Regions from separate parts of the Vogesella sp. XCS3 genome, predicted to be linked through region 3. Evidence: predicted binding sites of a transcription regulator. Region 3 holds the regulator's gene; each other region holds the start of a gene.
The links. The regulator HrcA, encoded in region 3, represses chaperone genes, less so after heat shock. The targets are predictions, from matches to a motif close to ATTAGCACTCGNNNNNNNCGAGTGCTAAT.
Positions count from the first base shown of each region.

Region 1 (5,366 bases), 1.7 Mb from region 3:
ATGCATCCTCCTGAATTCAAGGGCAGAATTCTACATCGTCAACGTCGTGCCGTCCCAACTGTTGATGCAGCAGCCCGCTTCCGATTTATTCCTTATATATAGATTCTGGCGTTTTGCTATTTGTTGACACTTCATTCCCCCGTACACAATGGTTTTAAGGCTACAATCTGGCTTTATTTTGTGTGCAGATTCAATAAGCATGTTCAGCTTCTTCAAGAAAAAGACTCCGCCAGCCGAGACCACCACTACCGAGAAGGTAGCGGAACCTGTTGCCATCGAACCCAGCGCCCCTATCGCGCCACCAGCACCGGAGGCACAGGCGGATGTTGCAGTCGCCCCCCACGCAGCTGCTGAGCCGCCACGCAAAGCTAGCTGGACCGAGCGCCTGAAAGCCGGCTTGTCCAAAACCCGCGACAAGCTAGGCAAGCAATTGGCCACGCTGTTCGGTGGCGGCAAGATCGATGAAGATCTGTACGAAGAGCTGGAAACGGTACTGCTGACCGCCGATATGGGCGTGGATGCTACCAACCACCTGCTTAAAGATGTACGTGATCGCGTAAGCCTGGGCGGCCTAAAGGACGCCAGCGAGCTGAAGGGCGCACTGAAGTCGTCGCTGGGCGAGCTAATCGGCCCGCTGGAAGTGCCACTGGATACCGCAGGCAAGAAACCATTCGTGATCATGATGGTGGGCGTGAACGGCGCCGGCAAAACCACGTCTATCGGCAAACTCGCCAAGTACTTCCAGAGCCAGGGCAAGAGTGTGCTGCTAGCCGCTGGGGATACTTTCCGTGCTGCTGCTCGCGAGCAACTGATGGCCTGGGGTGAGCGCAATAACGTGACCGTTATTGCCCAACAGAGCGGTGATGCCGCAGCAGTCTGTTACGACGCCATCCAGGCAGCCACGGCGCGTGGTATTGATATCGTGCTGGCGGATACCGCCGGCCGCCTGCCCACGCAGCTGCACCTGATGGAAGAAATCAAAAAGGTAAAGCGCGTTATCCAGAAAGCCATTCCGGATGGCCCGCATGAAGTCATGCTGGTACTGGATGCCAATATCGGCCAGAACGCCATTAACCAGGTAGTCGCGTTTGATGATGCGCTGGGTCTGACTGGCCTGGTGCTCACCAAGCTGGATGGCACCGCCAAAGGGGGTGTCATTGCAGCCATCGCCAAGCAGCGCCCGGTACCGCTGCGCTTTATTGGCGTGGGCGAAAGCATCGATGACCTGCGCCCGTTCCAGGCCGGCCCGTACATCGACGCGCTGTTTGACTAGTCACCCGCTTGCTGCGGCCAACCTTTGCCCTTGATGAGGAGGCGCAATGATCCAGTTTGAACAGGTGAGCAAACGCTACCCGGGCGGGCACGATGCGCTCAAGAACCTGTCGTTCACCATAGATAGTGGCGAAATGCTGTTCCTGGCCGGCCATTCCGGCGCAGGTAAAAGTACCCTGCTGAAGCTGATTTCCGGTATAGAACGCGCCACCAGCGGCAATGTACTGGTGAACGACCAAAACCTGAGCCGCCTGCGCCCCAGCCAGCTACCCTATGTGCGCCAACACATCGGCATCGTGTTTCAAGACCACAAGATCCTGTTCGATCGCAGCGTATTCGACAATGTAATGTTGCCGCTGGACATTATCGGCTTTGACCGCCGCGATGCTGCGCGCCGCGTACGCGCAGCACTGGACAAGGTAGGCTTGCTGGGCAAAGAAAAGGTGATGCCGGTACGGCTATCCGGCGGTGAGCAGCAGCGGCTATGCATCGCCCGGGCCGTAGTGCACCGCCCCAGCATCCTGCTGGCTGACGAGCCGTCGGCAAACCTTGACCGCGCTTACGCACTGGACATCATGGAGCTGTTCAAATCGTTTCATCAGGTAGGCGTCACCGTCATTGTGTCTGCACACGATGAAACCCTGATGGAAGACTACGGTCGCCGCATTATCCGCCTGCGCGAGGGCCAGTTTGCCTCATGAAACACTACTTCTACCTGCACTGGCAGGATGCCCGCCTTGCCCTGCTGAAAATGCTGCGCCAACCCGTGGGCAGCTTGCTGAACCTGCTGATGCTGGCCATTGCCCTGTCGCTGCCTGTTTCGCTATACCTGGCAGCAACCAGTGTGCAAACGTGGGTGGGCAAGCTTACCGCCACACCACAAATCACGCTGTTCATGGAGCTGTCCACCGAACAAGCCGACCTGGCTGCCGTACAAGCCAGCCTGCAAACCCACCCGCGCGTGGCCAGCTTCAGCTTTGTCTCGAAGGATGCCGCCTTGCAACAGCTGGAGCAGCGCAGCGGTATGAGCGGTATTGGTGAAGGCCTGGGCAGCAACCCCCTGCCCCACGCCTTTGTGGTGCAACCCAAAGCCGATGCCACACCAGAAGCACTGGAAATGCTGCAACGCGAGCTCTCCGGCCTTCCCATGGTAGAGCAGGCCCAGTTTGATGCCGCCTGGGCCAAACGCCTGCACGGTTTACTGGAGCTGGCCATGCAGCTGGCCTGGTTTCTGAGCATCAGCTTTGGCCTGGCGCTGGTGCTGATTACCCACAACAGCATACGCATGCAAATACTGGCGCGGCAGGAAGAGATCGAAGTCGCCAAACTGATTGGCGCGACTGATAGCTTTATCCGCCGTCCTTTTATGTATTACGCCGTATGGCAAGGCCTGCTCAGCACCCTGTGCTGCTGGGCACTATGCAGTGTGTTTGTTGCCCAAGCCGCGCCAGCATTAAACGGTTTTGCCCAGCTCTACAGCGAAAGTATTATGCTGCGTAGCCTGCTGCCGACCGAGCTGCTGATGTTGGCCGCAGCCAGTATTGGCCTGGGCATTGTCGGCGCCCGCCTGGCGGCAGACCACTACCTGCGCAAACTGCGCGCCCGCTAAGCCGCTATCACCATCATAAATAAATGCCATCGCCGGGAACCTGTGCACTTCTGGCACTCTCCTACCGGGAGTGCTAAGATCAGCTCAGGTTTCCACAAGGATAATCAGCGTATGACCACGATTGCTTTGCCCGTACTCTCTGCCAACGGCAGCCTGGAACAGTATATCCAGACCGTCAACAGCATCCCCATGCTCACGCCGGAAGAAGAGTTCGAGCTTGCCACGCGCCAGCAGGAACAAGGCGACCTGGAGGCAGCCAAGCGCCTGGTGCTATCGCATCTGCGCGTAGTGGTATCGATTGCCCGCGGCTACTCTGGCTATGGCCTGCCGCAAGCCGACCTGATTCAGGAAGGCAATATCGGCCTGATGAAAGCGGTAAAACGTTTTGAACCTACCCGCGGTGTACGCCTGTTCTCGTTTGCCGTGCACTGGATCAAGGCCGAGATTCACGAGTTCATTCTGCGCAACTGGCGCCTGGTGCGCATTGCCACAACCAAGCCACAACGTAAACTGTTCTTCAACCTGCGCAGCATGAAGCAGGGGTTTTCTGCCTTGTCAGAAAAAGAGGCGCAAGCCATTGCCGAACAGCTGGGTGTCAAACCGGAAGAAGTGCGCGAAATGGAAACGCGCATGAGCGGCCAGGATATGGCGCTACTAGCGGATGAAGGTGACGACGAAGGCTTTGCACCCATCGACTGGCTGGCTGACAGCCACCACGAGCCGACCCGCGCCATGGAACGCCGCGCGCTGGACACGCTGCAAGGTGAAGGCATCGAACACGCGTTGGCCACGCTGGATCCGCGCAGCCGCCGCATTATCGAAGCACGCTGGCTGGCCGATGACAGCGGCGCCACATTGCACGACTTGGCTGCCGAATTTGGCGTATCTGCAGAACGCATCCGCCAGATCGAAGCCAAAGCGCTAGGCAAAATGAAAACCGCGCTGAGCCACGGTGTTGTAATAGACGCCTGATCTCTCTCGGAGAGCTAGGCAAAACAAAGCCCGCTTGCATCACAAGCGGGCTTTCTCATTTGCAGCAGGCCACCTCACGCCAGCTGGGCTTTTTTTCGCTAGCGGTACTGCGGCGGCAGCTTGTCTGTAGCCGCCTGTGCCATGGCGCGCAGGCGAGCCCAGGCCGGCTCGCCTTCGTCCAGCTCGGCCAGAAAATCCGGCGCGTATGTCGGGAATGACGCCAAAGCCAGGCTAAAGGTATGCGCCGCCTTTTCCTGCTCGCCAGCCAGTGCTTCCATCTGTGCCTTGCGCCGCAGCACATCCGGGTAAGGGCGGAACGCTGCCATCAGCTCCAGCCAATGCCGCTGCGTTTTCAGTGCCTGCGGCGTCGGTGTAATGACATCATCCAGCAAACCAAGCGCGTGGGAGGCGAACATCGGTTCATGGCGGATAATCTGCTCCAGACGCTGCTGCTGGCGCTGGGTCGTCGGGTAATACAGCCCTTGCATCTCGCGATAACGCCAGCTGCCATACGCCGCCAAAACCAGCAATGCAATAGCCAGCACCGTATACAGCGGCGTTAGCCAAACGATGGGTGCCTCATCCGCCTCGGGTGCCAGCGCCAGCATCATCACCATCACGGCGGGAAAGTACAGGTACCACAGCGGGTACTCCAGCATGCTATGGATCAGCGTCACCGCCATGATGGCCAGCGGCACCAGATGTACCGGCTCGACGCGACGGCCAAAGTAAGGCCAGGCCGCCCAGGTAAAACCCAGCACCGCACACAATGTACCAACCAGCCCCATTTCGGCCAGCAGCTGAAACACCAGATTATGGGCATTGGCAAACAGCCCGCTATTGACGCCGGCATTGGCAAACTGCGGCAGCATCTGCAAGCGCACACTCTCGGAGGCATATTGATACCAGCCAAATCCGTAGCCCGGATGCTCGGTAAACACGATCCAGGCTTTGCCCCATTCCGCCAAGCGCCGCGCGCCCATGCCATCACTGTTTGCGGCCAACCTTTCCAGGCCACTCGCAGCAACCGGCCCATGCAGAAGGGGGGCGAGCAGCTTCTCTGCCAACGGCAAGGCAAACTGCATCGCCACAATCAGTGCCACAGCCAGCCACATCACACGCATCATTTTTGCCGACTGCGACACGCGCAAGCGCCAATGCCACCAGCCTGCCATGATCGCCAGCGCAAACGCATACAACAGCACGGTACGGGAACCGGCAAAGGCAATGGACAAGGAAAGCCAGGCGATAGCGCCCCAGAGCCAGCGTCGCGCCGGTTGGCCACTCACCAATAGCCACGCAGCCGCAATTACCCCCCAAGTCAGGTAATGCGCGTACTGGTTACGTTGGCCGATATGACCGAATACATTGGTCGTTGGGTGGCTACTGTCGTAGAACAGCACACCACCCATGACCTGCGCCAGACCAGTGACTTGCGCCAAACCGATCAGGGATTGCAGTAGCGTGCCGATCAGGATCGCTTTGCACAAATAGGTAATCAGCGCTTCCGCTC
Region 1 covers NZ_CP085530.1:2,264,062-2,269,427, forward strand. The annotation lists gene rsmD (16S rRNA (guanine(966)-N(2))-methyltransferase RsmD) at 1-2, opposite strand, end outside; gene ftsY (signal recognition particle-docking protein FtsY) at 200-1,273, shown strand; gene ftsE (cell division ATP-binding protein FtsE) at 1,320-1,973, shown strand; gene ftsX (permease-like cell division protein FtsX) at 1,970-2,881, shown strand; gene rpoH (RNA polymerase sigma factor RpoH) at 2,993-3,853, shown strand; gene LCH97_RS10860 (PglL family O-oligosaccharyltransferase) at 3,952-5,366, opposite strand, start outside.
Region 1: the regulator HrcA is predicted to act here: its motif matches at 2,931-2,959, upstream of rpoH (RNA polymerase sigma factor RpoH).

Region 2 (5,366 bases), 1.8 Mb from region 3:
AGCAAACGCCACCGGGATGCCAGCGCCGTTCAGCGTGCCATCCGGCTTGTAGTTCATGGTCAGGAAAATACCGGTAACGATCTGGATCACCAGCACCAGCAGTGCCAGGGAGCCGAAGAAGTACCAGAAGTTAAAGTTTTTTGGGGCGTAGTACTCGGTGACGTGCTCTTTCATCATCGAGGACAGCGGGAAACGCTCATCCACCCAATTGAGGATTTTTTGGCCAGTGCTCATGTATTTTCCCCTCGCTTACTTGTCATCGCCGATCAGCAGCGTGGTATCGGTCAGGTACTTGTGCGGCGGGATTTCCATGTTCTTTGGCGCCGGCACACCGTTGTAGACACGGGCAGCCAAGTCAAACTTGGAGCCATGGCATGGACAGTAGAAACCGCCAACCCATTTCGGGCCCAGGTCGGCAGGCGCCAGGTCCGGACGGTGGGTCGGAGAACAGCCCAGGTGCGTACAGATACCCACGGCTACCAGTACTTCCGGCTTGATGGAGCGGGTCGCATTCTGGCAATACGCCGGTTGCTGCGGCGCTTCCGATTTCGGGTCCAGCAGATCGCCTTCGATAGTCGACAGGTTTTTCAGCTGCTCAGGTGTACGGGACAGAACCCATACCGGCTTGCCACGCCATTCGACGTTGATCTTCTGGCCCGGCTCCAGCTTGCTGATGTCCACTTCTACTGGCGCACCTGCAGCCTTGGCACGCTCAGAAGGTGCAAAGCTCATCAAAAACGGGACAGCCACACCGGCTGCCGCCACACCACCAACCGCGCTGGTGGCCACCGTCAGAAAACGACGGCGCCCCGCATCAACGTGTTGTTCACTCATTACAGTCATCCTCAAACGTGGAAACCGAGCTATAAACTTGAAACTTTACAATTCTACCCGATTCCATGAGGGAACTTGAAGCGCATATGCGACAAATCGCCTCATTGACAACAGGGGCTTAGTTTTCAAACCGGGTTAAAGAGATCGATAAATTGCACATCCAGGGCAAAATCATGCGCCAGCCACTCGCCTAGCGCCTTTACACCATAGCGTTCGGTGGCATGATGGCCCGCCGCGATGAAGCTTACGCCTGTTTCATTGGCCAAATGCTGATTTTGCTCAGACACTTCGCCAGTAATGAACACATCCACCCCCAAAGCGATGGCTTGTTCGAAATAACCCTGCGCGCCACCGGTACACCAGGCCACATGCTGCACGCTACGCGTCTTGTCCCCTAACAGTAGTGCGTCGCGCCCCAGGTTGCGGCCAACTTGCTCGCACAAAGCCTCTGCAGTAGTGCACTGCGCCAGCTCACCGGTCCAGATCAGCGGCTCAGTCACGGACGGAGCCCCATTCTGCAAGCCCAACACTTGGCCCAGCTGCGCGTTATTACCCAGCTCCGGGTGCGCATCCAGTGGCAGGTGATAGGCAAACAGGTTGATGTTGCTGCGCAACAACGCCGCAATACGCTGGCGCTTGATGCCGGTAATGGGCGCTGCCTCGCTTTTCCAGAAGTAACCGTGATGCACCAGAATGGCATCGGCTTGCCGGCGGATGGCTTCGTCAATCAAGTCTTGCGAGGCAGTGACGCCGGTTACCACGCGGCGGATCTCGTCGCAGCCTTCCACTTGCAGCCCGTTCGGGGCGTAATCCTTGAAGCGCCACGGCTCCAGCTTGCCGTCCAGCGCTTTGAGCAAATCTGATCGTTTCATGTTGACGCTCCGCGAGATAAAGCCGGCATTGTGCCAGACTGCACGGGCAAAACAATGCGGCCACCCTGCTGAAAGGTTGGCCGCATTGCCGTAGCACATAAAAAACCCCGCACCGTAGTGCGGGGTTCTGGCTTCGCAGTAGCGAGGCAGCTTACATCATGCCGCCCATACCACCCATACCACCCATACCGCTCATGTCTGGCATGGCAGGCTTGTCTTCCGGCAGTTCGGCTACCATGCAGTCGGTAGTCAGCATCAGGCCGGCTACGGAGGCTGCGTGTTGCAGCGCGGAGCGGGTTACTTTGGCTGGATCCAGCACGCCCATTTCCAGCATGTCGCCGTATTCGCCGGTAGCGGCGTTGTAACCGAAGTTACCTTTGCCTTCCAGCACTTTGTTTACCACTACAGATGGCTCGTCACCGGCGTTCTGCACGATCTGGCGCAGCGGGGCTTCGATGGCTTTCAGTACGATCTTCACGCCGGCAGCCTGGTCGGCATTGGCGGTTTCCAGATCGGCCAGGGTGGAACGGGCACGCAGCAGGGCTACGCCACCGCCAGGCACCACGCCTTCTTCAACGGCAGCACGGGTAGCGTGCAGCGCGTCTTCCACGCGGGCTTTCTTCTCTTTCATTTCCACTTCGGTAGCTGCACCGACCTTGATCACGGCAACACCGCCAGCCAGCTTGGCTACGCGCTCTTGCAGTTTTTCACGGTCGTAGTCGGAAGTAGCGGCTTCGATCTGCTGACGGATCTCGGCAACACGTGCCTGGATCAGCGCGGCATCGCCTGCACCATCGATGATGGTGGAGTTCTCTTTACCCACTTCAACGCGCTTGGCTTGGCCCAGCATGTCCAGGGTCACTTTTTCCAGGGTCAGGCCCACTTCTTCTGCAATCACGGTGCCGCCGGTCAGGGTAGCGATGTCTTGCAGCATGGCCTTGCGACGGTCGCCGAAGCCTGGCGCCTTCACGGCAACCACTTTCAGGATGCCACGGATGGTGTTCACTACCAGAGTAGCCAGCGCTTCGCCTTCTACGTCTTCAGCGATGATCAGCAGCGGGCGGCCGGACTTGGCCACTTGCTCAAGTACTGGCAGCAGGTCGCGGATGTTGGAGATTTTCTTGTCGAACAGCAGGATGAACGGATTATCCAGTGCGGCAATCTGTTTTTCCTGGTTGTTGATGAAGTACGGGGACAGGTAGCCGCGGTCGAACTGCATGCCCTCTACTACGTCCAGCTCGTTCTGCAGCGATTTGCCGTCTTCAACGGTGATCACGCCTTCTTTGCCGACTTTTTCCATTGCAGTAGCAATGATTTCGCCGATATCGCTATCGGAGTTGGCGGAGATGGAGCCAACCTGGGCGATTTCTTTGGTGGTGGCGCAAGGCTTGGCGATCTTGGCGATCTCGCCTACCAGCGAGATAACGGCTTTGTCGATACCACGCTTCAGGTCCATCGGGTTCATGCCGGCAGTCACGAACTTCATGCCTTCGTGCACGATAGCCTGGGCCAGTACGGTAGCGGTGGTGGTGCCGTCACCGGCAACGTCGGAAGTCTTGGAAGCGACTTCTTTCACCATCTGGGCGCCCATGTTTTCGAACTTGTCTTTCAGTTCGATTTCTTTGGCAACGGATACACCATCCTTGGTGATGGTCGGGGCGCCGAAGGAGCGGTCCAGTACCACGTTGCGGCCTTTCGGGCCCAGAGTCACTTTAACGGCGTCAGCCAGAATGTTGACACCCACTACCATTTTTGCGCGGGCGGAATCGCCGAAGCGTACGTCTTTAGCTGCCATGCTTGAAATTCTCCAGAATCAGTTTGATAAGAGGGATGCGGCCCGGATTACTCAACGATGCCCATCACGTCTTCCTCGCGCATAACGAGGAGCTCATCACCGTCAACCTTGACGGTTTGGCCGGAATACTTGCCGAAGATAACCTTGTCGCCAACTTTCAGCTCCAGCGCACGGCGATCGCCGTTTTCCAGGATCTTGCCGTTGCCTACGGCAACGACTTCACCCATGTCTGGTTTTTCAGCTGCGGCGCCCGGCAGAACGATGCCGGAGGCGGTTTTTTCTTCAGCCTCGAGGCGCTTGATAACAACACGATCGTGCAGAGGACGAATTGCCATTTGACTCTCCTAATAGCAGTGGCTGTTGAAAGATGATTACCTATCAATTCAGCGATAGCGGACAGGTGCATTAGCACTCTGCCCTGACGAGTGCTAATCATAGGGACGGCATAGCCGGTTTTCAAGAGGGGGCCGGCCAAGATTTTTACAGTTTGCCACCGCCGGAAATGACAAAGCCCGCCATGTGGCGGGCCGGGCAAGGTTGGCCGCAAGGGCCACTGGCGCGTTTTACCAGACTTGCAGATAAGCCAGCATGCCTTCTGCAGCCTGGCGGCCTTCAAATACCGCACGCACTACCAGGTCGGCACCGCGCACCTGGTCACCACCCGCAAAGATTTTCGGGTTGCTGGTCTGGTGCTTGAACTGGCCATTGGCCGGGGCCACGGTACGGCCCTGCGCATTGCTGGCAATGCCCTGGCGTTCGAACCAGCTAGCGGCTTCTACCTGGAAGCCAAAAGCCACGATAACGTGATCGCACTCGATGACCTCTTCGCTGCCTGGCACGATCTCGGCATTACGACGGCCTTTGGCGTCCGGCGCGCCCAGGCGGGTTTCAGCCAGTTTCAGGCGCAAGCTGCCATCGGCTGCCTGCTCTACGCCCATAGGCTGGCGGTTCCACAGGAACTCCACACCCTCTTCCTTGGCATTGGCCACTTCGCGCTTGGAGCCCGGCATATTGGCCTCGTCGCGGCGATAGGCACAGATCACCTTGCTGGCGCCCTGGCGGATGGAGGTGCGATTGCAGTCCATGGCGGTATCGCCACCACCGAGCACTACCACTCGCTTGCCGGCCATGGATAGTGGTGCATCGCCGGCAGGCAGCGTATCCATGCACTGGCGCACGTTGTTGATCAGGAAAGGCAGCGCTTCCAGCACGCCAGGCAGGCTTTCGCCTTCAAAACCACCCTTCATGTACTTGTAGGCGCCCATGCCCATGAACACGGCGTCGTACTGCTCCAGCAGCGCCTCGATTTCGACATCGCGACCCACTTCGGTATTTAGCTGGAAGGTCACGCCCATGCCTTCCATGATCTCGCGGCGGCGTTGCACCACGCTCTTTTCCAGCTTGAACTCGGGGATGCCGAAAGTCAGCAGGCCGCCGATTTCTTCGTAGCGGTCGATCACTACCGGGCGTACGCCGTTACGCACCAGCACGTCGGCACAGGCCAGGCCAGCAGGGCCGGCACCAATGATGGCAACCTTCTTGTCGGTCCACACCACTTTGGACATATCCGGGCGCCAGCCGGCTTTGTAGGCTTCATCGGTGATGAATTTTTCTACGCTGCCAATGGTCACGGCGCCAAAGCCACCCTGCTCCAGCGTGCAAGCGCCTTCGCACAGGCGATCTTGCGGGCAAACGCGGCCGCAGATTTCCGGCAGGCTATTGGTCTTGTGCGACATCTCGGCCGCCTCGAACAGCTTGCCTTCCTTCACCAGCTTCAGCCAGTTAGGAATGTAGTTGTGCACCGGGCACTCCCACTCGCAGTAAGGGTTGCCACAGGACAGGCAGCGGCCGGCCTGGTCTGTCGC
Region 2 covers NZ_CP085530.1:2,059,034-2,064,399, forward strand. The annotation lists gene LCH97_RS09785 (cytochrome bc complex cytochrome b subunit) at 1-234, opposite strand, end outside; gene petA (ubiquinol-cytochrome c reductase iron-sulfur subunit) at 250-834, opposite strand; gene LCH97_RS09795 (Nif3-like dinuclear metal center hexameric protein) at 960-1,706, opposite strand; gene groL (chaperonin GroEL) at 1,858-3,501, opposite strand; gene groES (co-chaperone GroES) at 3,549-3,836, opposite strand; gene LCH97_RS09810 (FAD-dependent oxidoreductase) at 4,065-5,366, opposite strand, start outside.
Region 2: the regulator HrcA is predicted to act here: its motif matches at 3,906-3,934, upstream of groES (co-chaperone GroES).

Region 3 (5,366 bases):
CCAGAATACGTGCGATGGTGGTCTTGCCCACGCCACGGGTACCTGTCAGCAGGTAGGCATGGTGCAGGCGGGATTCTTTCAGCGCATTGGACAGGGCGCGTACCACGTGCTCCTGGCCAACCAGGTCGGCAAAGCGCTTGGGGCGCCACTTGCGGGCGAGAACTTGATAGGTCATGGCGCGGAATTCTAAAGGGATTCGCCAGGGATGGCGACTATTTCAGCGCAGCGGCCTGCTACCTGGCACATCGCCAGCCATGCGGGGGCCGGGCCGCCTTTCGCCTTACTGCCCGGCAGGCACGGCCATGCGCGCCTGCACGAATCGTGCGCGCATTTCCTGCGCCAGCTCGTGCGTCACCATGGCGTACAGCGTGCTCTTGTTGTAGCGGGTAATGGTGTAGAAATTATTGAGGCCCAGCCAGTAGCGCATTTCACCCGGTGCCACTTCCAGCGGCACCAGCACTGCCAGCGCGTCGTCACGCACCGGGGCTTGTGGCAGCACGCCGCGCGCCTTGAGCTCGGCCACGGTGTAGTGCAGATTGAACTTGTCAGCGGCCAGCTCGTCCGGCACCGTGCCCGGCGCGAGCTCGGCCGGAATCACCACGTCGTCACCACCTAGCCAGCCATGCTCGCGGAAATAGTTGGCCACACTGCCAATGGCGTCCACCGGGTTGTTCCAGATGTCCTTGTGACCGTCACCGTCAAAATCCACTGCCCACTTGCGGTGGCTGGACGGCATGAACTGTGGCAGACCCATGGCGCCGGCGTAGCTGCCTTTCAGGGTAAGCGCGTTCACGTTTTCACTGCGCGCCAGGCGAAAGAACTCCGATAGTTCGGCGCGGAAAAAATCGGCGCGGCGCGGGTAGTCAAACGCCAGCGTAGACAGCGCATCGGCCAGACGGAAGCCACCGGTATTGCGGCCATAGCGCGTCTCGATACCGATAATCGCCACGATGATTTCCGGCGCCACTTTGTAGGTGTCTGCCGCTTTTTGCAGGGTAGCTTCGTGCTGCAGCCAGAACGCCACCCCCTCCTGCATCAGCTTATCGTTATAAAAACTGGGACGAAACTGGTACCACGGCCGCGCCGTGGAAGGCTTGTCCATGATGGCGATAATGTTCGGCTTGAGCTCCACATTGGCAAACACGCTTTCCAGCTCGGCACGCGACAGCTCGCCGCTTGCTACCTGCTCGTCGATATAGCGCTGCACATCCGGGCGCATCAGCAAAGCCACGTCGGCATAGGCAACGCTGGCCGCCAGCAAGCTGGCAGCGGCCAGCAGGTTTTTCAGCAAACTCATGGTGTCATCCAGGGTTGGTCGCAACAGACAGGCTGCGGCACAGGGGTCAATCGTTGAAATTCAGCGCACTGGATACCAGGCGCGCGGTGATGTCCACAATCGGGATCACCCGCTCGTAGGCCATGCGCGTGGGGCCAACCACGCCCAGTGCACCCACTACCTGGCCATTGAGCCGGTACGGGGCAATCACCACGCTGCAATCGTCCAGCGTCACCACGCCGGACTCGTCGCCAATGAAAAGGTTCACGCCGGGGGCGCGGCGGCTTTGCTCCAGCAGCTGCAACAGCTCGGTCTTGCGCTGGAAGGTATCAAACAACTCGCGCAGGCGGTTCAGGTCGCCGGAGAAATCGCTCACATTCAGCAGCTTGCCCTGCCCGCTAATCACCAGGTCGTCGCCACCGTGCAGCGTTTGCTGGCCAAACTGGATGGCCAGCTGCATCAGCTCGGAAATATCCCCGCGCAGGCGCTGCAGCTCCTCCCCTACCCGGCTGGCCACGCCGCCCAGCGCCTGGCCGGCATAGTGCTGGTTCAGGAAGTTGGCCGCTTCTATCAGCTCGCCACCGCTGTAGTCGCGCGCGGTGTTGAACAGGTGGTTTTGCACGTCGCCTTCCAGCGTGACCAGAATCAGCAGCACACGCCGCTCGGACAGGCGCAAAAACTCCACCTGGCGAAATGCGGCGTCGGCACGCTGCGGTGTCATCACCACACCGGCAAACTGCGTCAGCTCGGCTAGCAGCTGCGATGCTGCCTTCACCACCCGCTTGGGGCTGTCCGGCTGCAGCGTATGCCGCAGCTCGGCCACGGCAGGTTCGGCCAGCTGTTGCACCGTTAGCAGACGGTCGACAAACAGGCGGTAGCCGCGCGGCGTGGGCACGCGCCCGGCCGAGGTATGCGGCGAGGCAATCAGGCCCAGCCCTTCCAGGTCGGCCAGCATATTGCGGATGGACGCCGACGACAGCTCCAGCCCGGATACCGTCGCCAGGGTTTTGGACGCCACAGGCTGGCCATCGGCGATGTAGCGCTCTACCAGCACCTTGAGCAAATGTTGTGTGCGATCGTTCAGCATGCTGCCATTCTGTCACAGCTTGCCCGCCAGCCAAAGGCTTTGCCGCATCAGGGCATGGCACCGTGGCCGACGGCTTGGTAGCACCGTCTTTTGTGCGATAATCCGCTGATTGCATTCATGGCCACCACGCCCTTGTGGTGCGTTTGCATCGCTGCCTGTAGTTTTTATTTGGCAGGGCAGATGAAAACGTACATAATCAAAATCTGAATCGTTATCCACCCCGTTGAATGAATGGAGCAAGCATGGCAGAGCGTTCCGAAGACAAAAGCAAGGCGCTGAGTGCAGCGCTGGCGCAAATTGAAAAGCAGTTCGGCAAAGGCTCGATCATGCGCATGAGCGACAACCAGATCACCGAGAACCTGCAAGTCATCAGCACCGGCTCGCTGGGTCTGGATCTGGCACTAGGCGTGGGTGGCCTGCCGCGTGGCCGCGTAGTAGAAATCTACGGCCCGGAATCGTCCGGTAAAACCACGCTGTGCCTGCAGGTGGTTGCCGAAGCGCAAAAGCTGGGCGGCACCTGCGCCTATATCGACGCCGAAAACGCACTGGACCCGCAATACGCTCAAAAACTGGGCGTATCGGTAGAAGACCTGCTGATCTCGCAGCCGGATACCGGAGAGCAGGCACTGGAAATCTGCGACATGCTGGTACGCTCCGGCGGCGTGGACGTGATCGTTGTGGACTCGGTTGCCGCCCTGGTACCCAAAGCCGAGATCGAAGGCGAAATGGGTGACAGCCACGTAGGCCTGCAAGCCCGCCTGATGAGCCAGGCACTGCGCAAACTCACCGGCAATATCAAGCGTACCAACACCCTGGTGGTATTCATCAACCAGATCCGTATGAAGATCGGCGTGATGTTCGGCAGCCCGGAAACCACCACCGGCGGTAACGCGCTGAAATTCTACGCTTCGGTGCGCATGGATATCCGCCGCATCGGCGGTATCAAGAAGGGTGAAGAAATCATCGGCAACGAAACCCGCGTGAAAGTGGTGAAGAACAAGGTATCGCCACCGTTCAAGCAGGCCGGTTTTGACATCCTGTACGGCGAAGGCATCAGCCGTGAAGGCGAAATCATCGAGCTGGGCGTAGAGCACGGCTTTATCGACAAGTCCGGTGCCTGGTACGCCTATAACGGCCAGAAAATCGGCCAGGGCAAGGACAACACCCGCGAATGGCTGAAATCCAACCCGGCCATTGCCCAGGAAATCGAGCGCAAGATCCGCGAAGCCGTGGGCATCAAGGTAGAAATCACCGAAGGCAAGCCGGACGCTGACGAAGAGCTGCTGGACGACACCTTCGACGCCTGATGGAAAAACCGGGCAAAAGCCTGAAGGCAAGAGCCGTCGACCTTCTGTCCCGCCGCGAATACACGCGGCTGGAGCTGAAGCGGCGGCTTTCGCCTTTTGCAGAAAGTGCTGAACAAGTAGACACCCTGCTGGACGAGCTGGCCGCCAGCCGCTGGCAGAGCGACGCCCGCTTTGCCGAACAGTTTGCCGATAGCCGCAGCCGCAAGTACGGCAGCCGCCGCGTCGCCATGGAGATGCGCGAACGCGGGGTAGATAGCGACACCATCAAGCAGACATTATCCGGCCACAACGACATGGCCACCGCGCGCAGCCAGTGGCTGCGCAAATTCGGCCAGCCCGCCAGCGACGCCGCCGGGCGCGCCAAACAGATGCGCTTCCTGGCCAGCCGCGGCTTTGGCATGGACATCATCCGGCAAGTCATCAAGGGCTGTGACGAATGGCCCGACGATGACAGCGGCAGCTAGCGCACCGCCGCCATCGCCATAAGCACCCGCTGCGGCCAACCCGGCCAAGCCGCCGCACACAAGGGCAGAAAAAATGCGCTGGCGTGCACAAGGTTGGCCGCAAAGCTTGCCAGCACGGTGCGCAGTTGCCACAATCGACCGATATTCACGCCTTGCGTGTCGCCGTTTTCAGAATCCGATCCAATACGACCCATAAATCATGAAAACCTCCGCCATTCGCCAGAAATTTCTGGACTTTTTCGCTTCCAAAAATCACCAGGTTGTCTCCTCCAGCAGCCTGATTCCGGGCAACGACCCTACCCTGATGTTTACCGTGGCCGGCATGGTGCAGTTCAAGGACTTGTTCCTGGGCTTTGAGAAACGCGACTACACCCGCGCCACCACCAGCCAGAAATGCCTGCGCGCCGGCGGCAAGCACAACGATCTGGAAAACGTGGGCTACACCGCACGTCACCACACCTTCTTCGAAATGCTGGGCAACTTCAGCTTTGGCGACTACTTCAAGCACGACGCCATCACCTTTGCCTGGGAATTCCTCACCGGCGAACAGTGGCTGAACCTGCCTAAAGACAAGCTGATGGTGACCGTGTACGCCAGCGATGACGAAGCGTACGACATCTGGCACAAAGTAGTCGGCGTGCCTGCCGACAAGATCGTGCGCATTGGCGACAACAAGGGCGCACCGTACGCGTCCGACAACTTCTGGACCATGGGCGATACCGGCCCGTGTGGCCCGTGTACCGAGATTTTCTATGACCACGGCCCAAGCGTGGCCGGCGGCCCTCCAGGCAGCCCGGACGAAGACGGCGACCGCTACATGGAAATCTGGAACAACGTATTCATGCAGTTCAACCGCGACGAAACCGGCACCCTGCACCCGCTGCCGAAGCCGTCCGTGGACACCGGCATGGGCCTGGAGCGCCTGTCCACCGTGCTGCAAGGCGTGAAATCGAACTACGAAACCGACGCCCTGGCCTGCCTGGTACGCGCCGCTGCGCGTGAAACCGGCGTGGCCTACAGCCAGGATGTGCCGTCGCTGAAAGTGATCGCTGACCACATCCGCGCCTGCTCGTTCATGATCGCCGACGGCATCCTGCCATCCGCCGACGGCCGCGGCTACGTACTGCGCCGCATCGCCCGCCGCGCTATCCGCCACGGTTACAAACTGGGCCAGAAAGGCCTGTTCTTCCACAAGATCGTGGCTGACCTGGCTGCCGAAATGGGCGATGCCT
Region 3 covers NZ_CP085530.1:234,716-240,081, reverse strand. The annotation lists gene dnaX (DNA polymerase III subunit gamma/tau) at 1-175, opposite strand, end outside; gene mltB (lytic murein transglycosylase B) at 281-1,297, opposite strand; gene hrcA (heat-inducible transcriptional repressor HrcA) at 1,344-2,363, opposite strand; gene recA (recombinase RecA) at 2,606-3,670, shown strand; gene recX (recombination regulator RecX) at 3,670-4,134, shown strand; gene alaS (alanine--tRNA ligase) at 4,334-5,366, shown strand, end outside.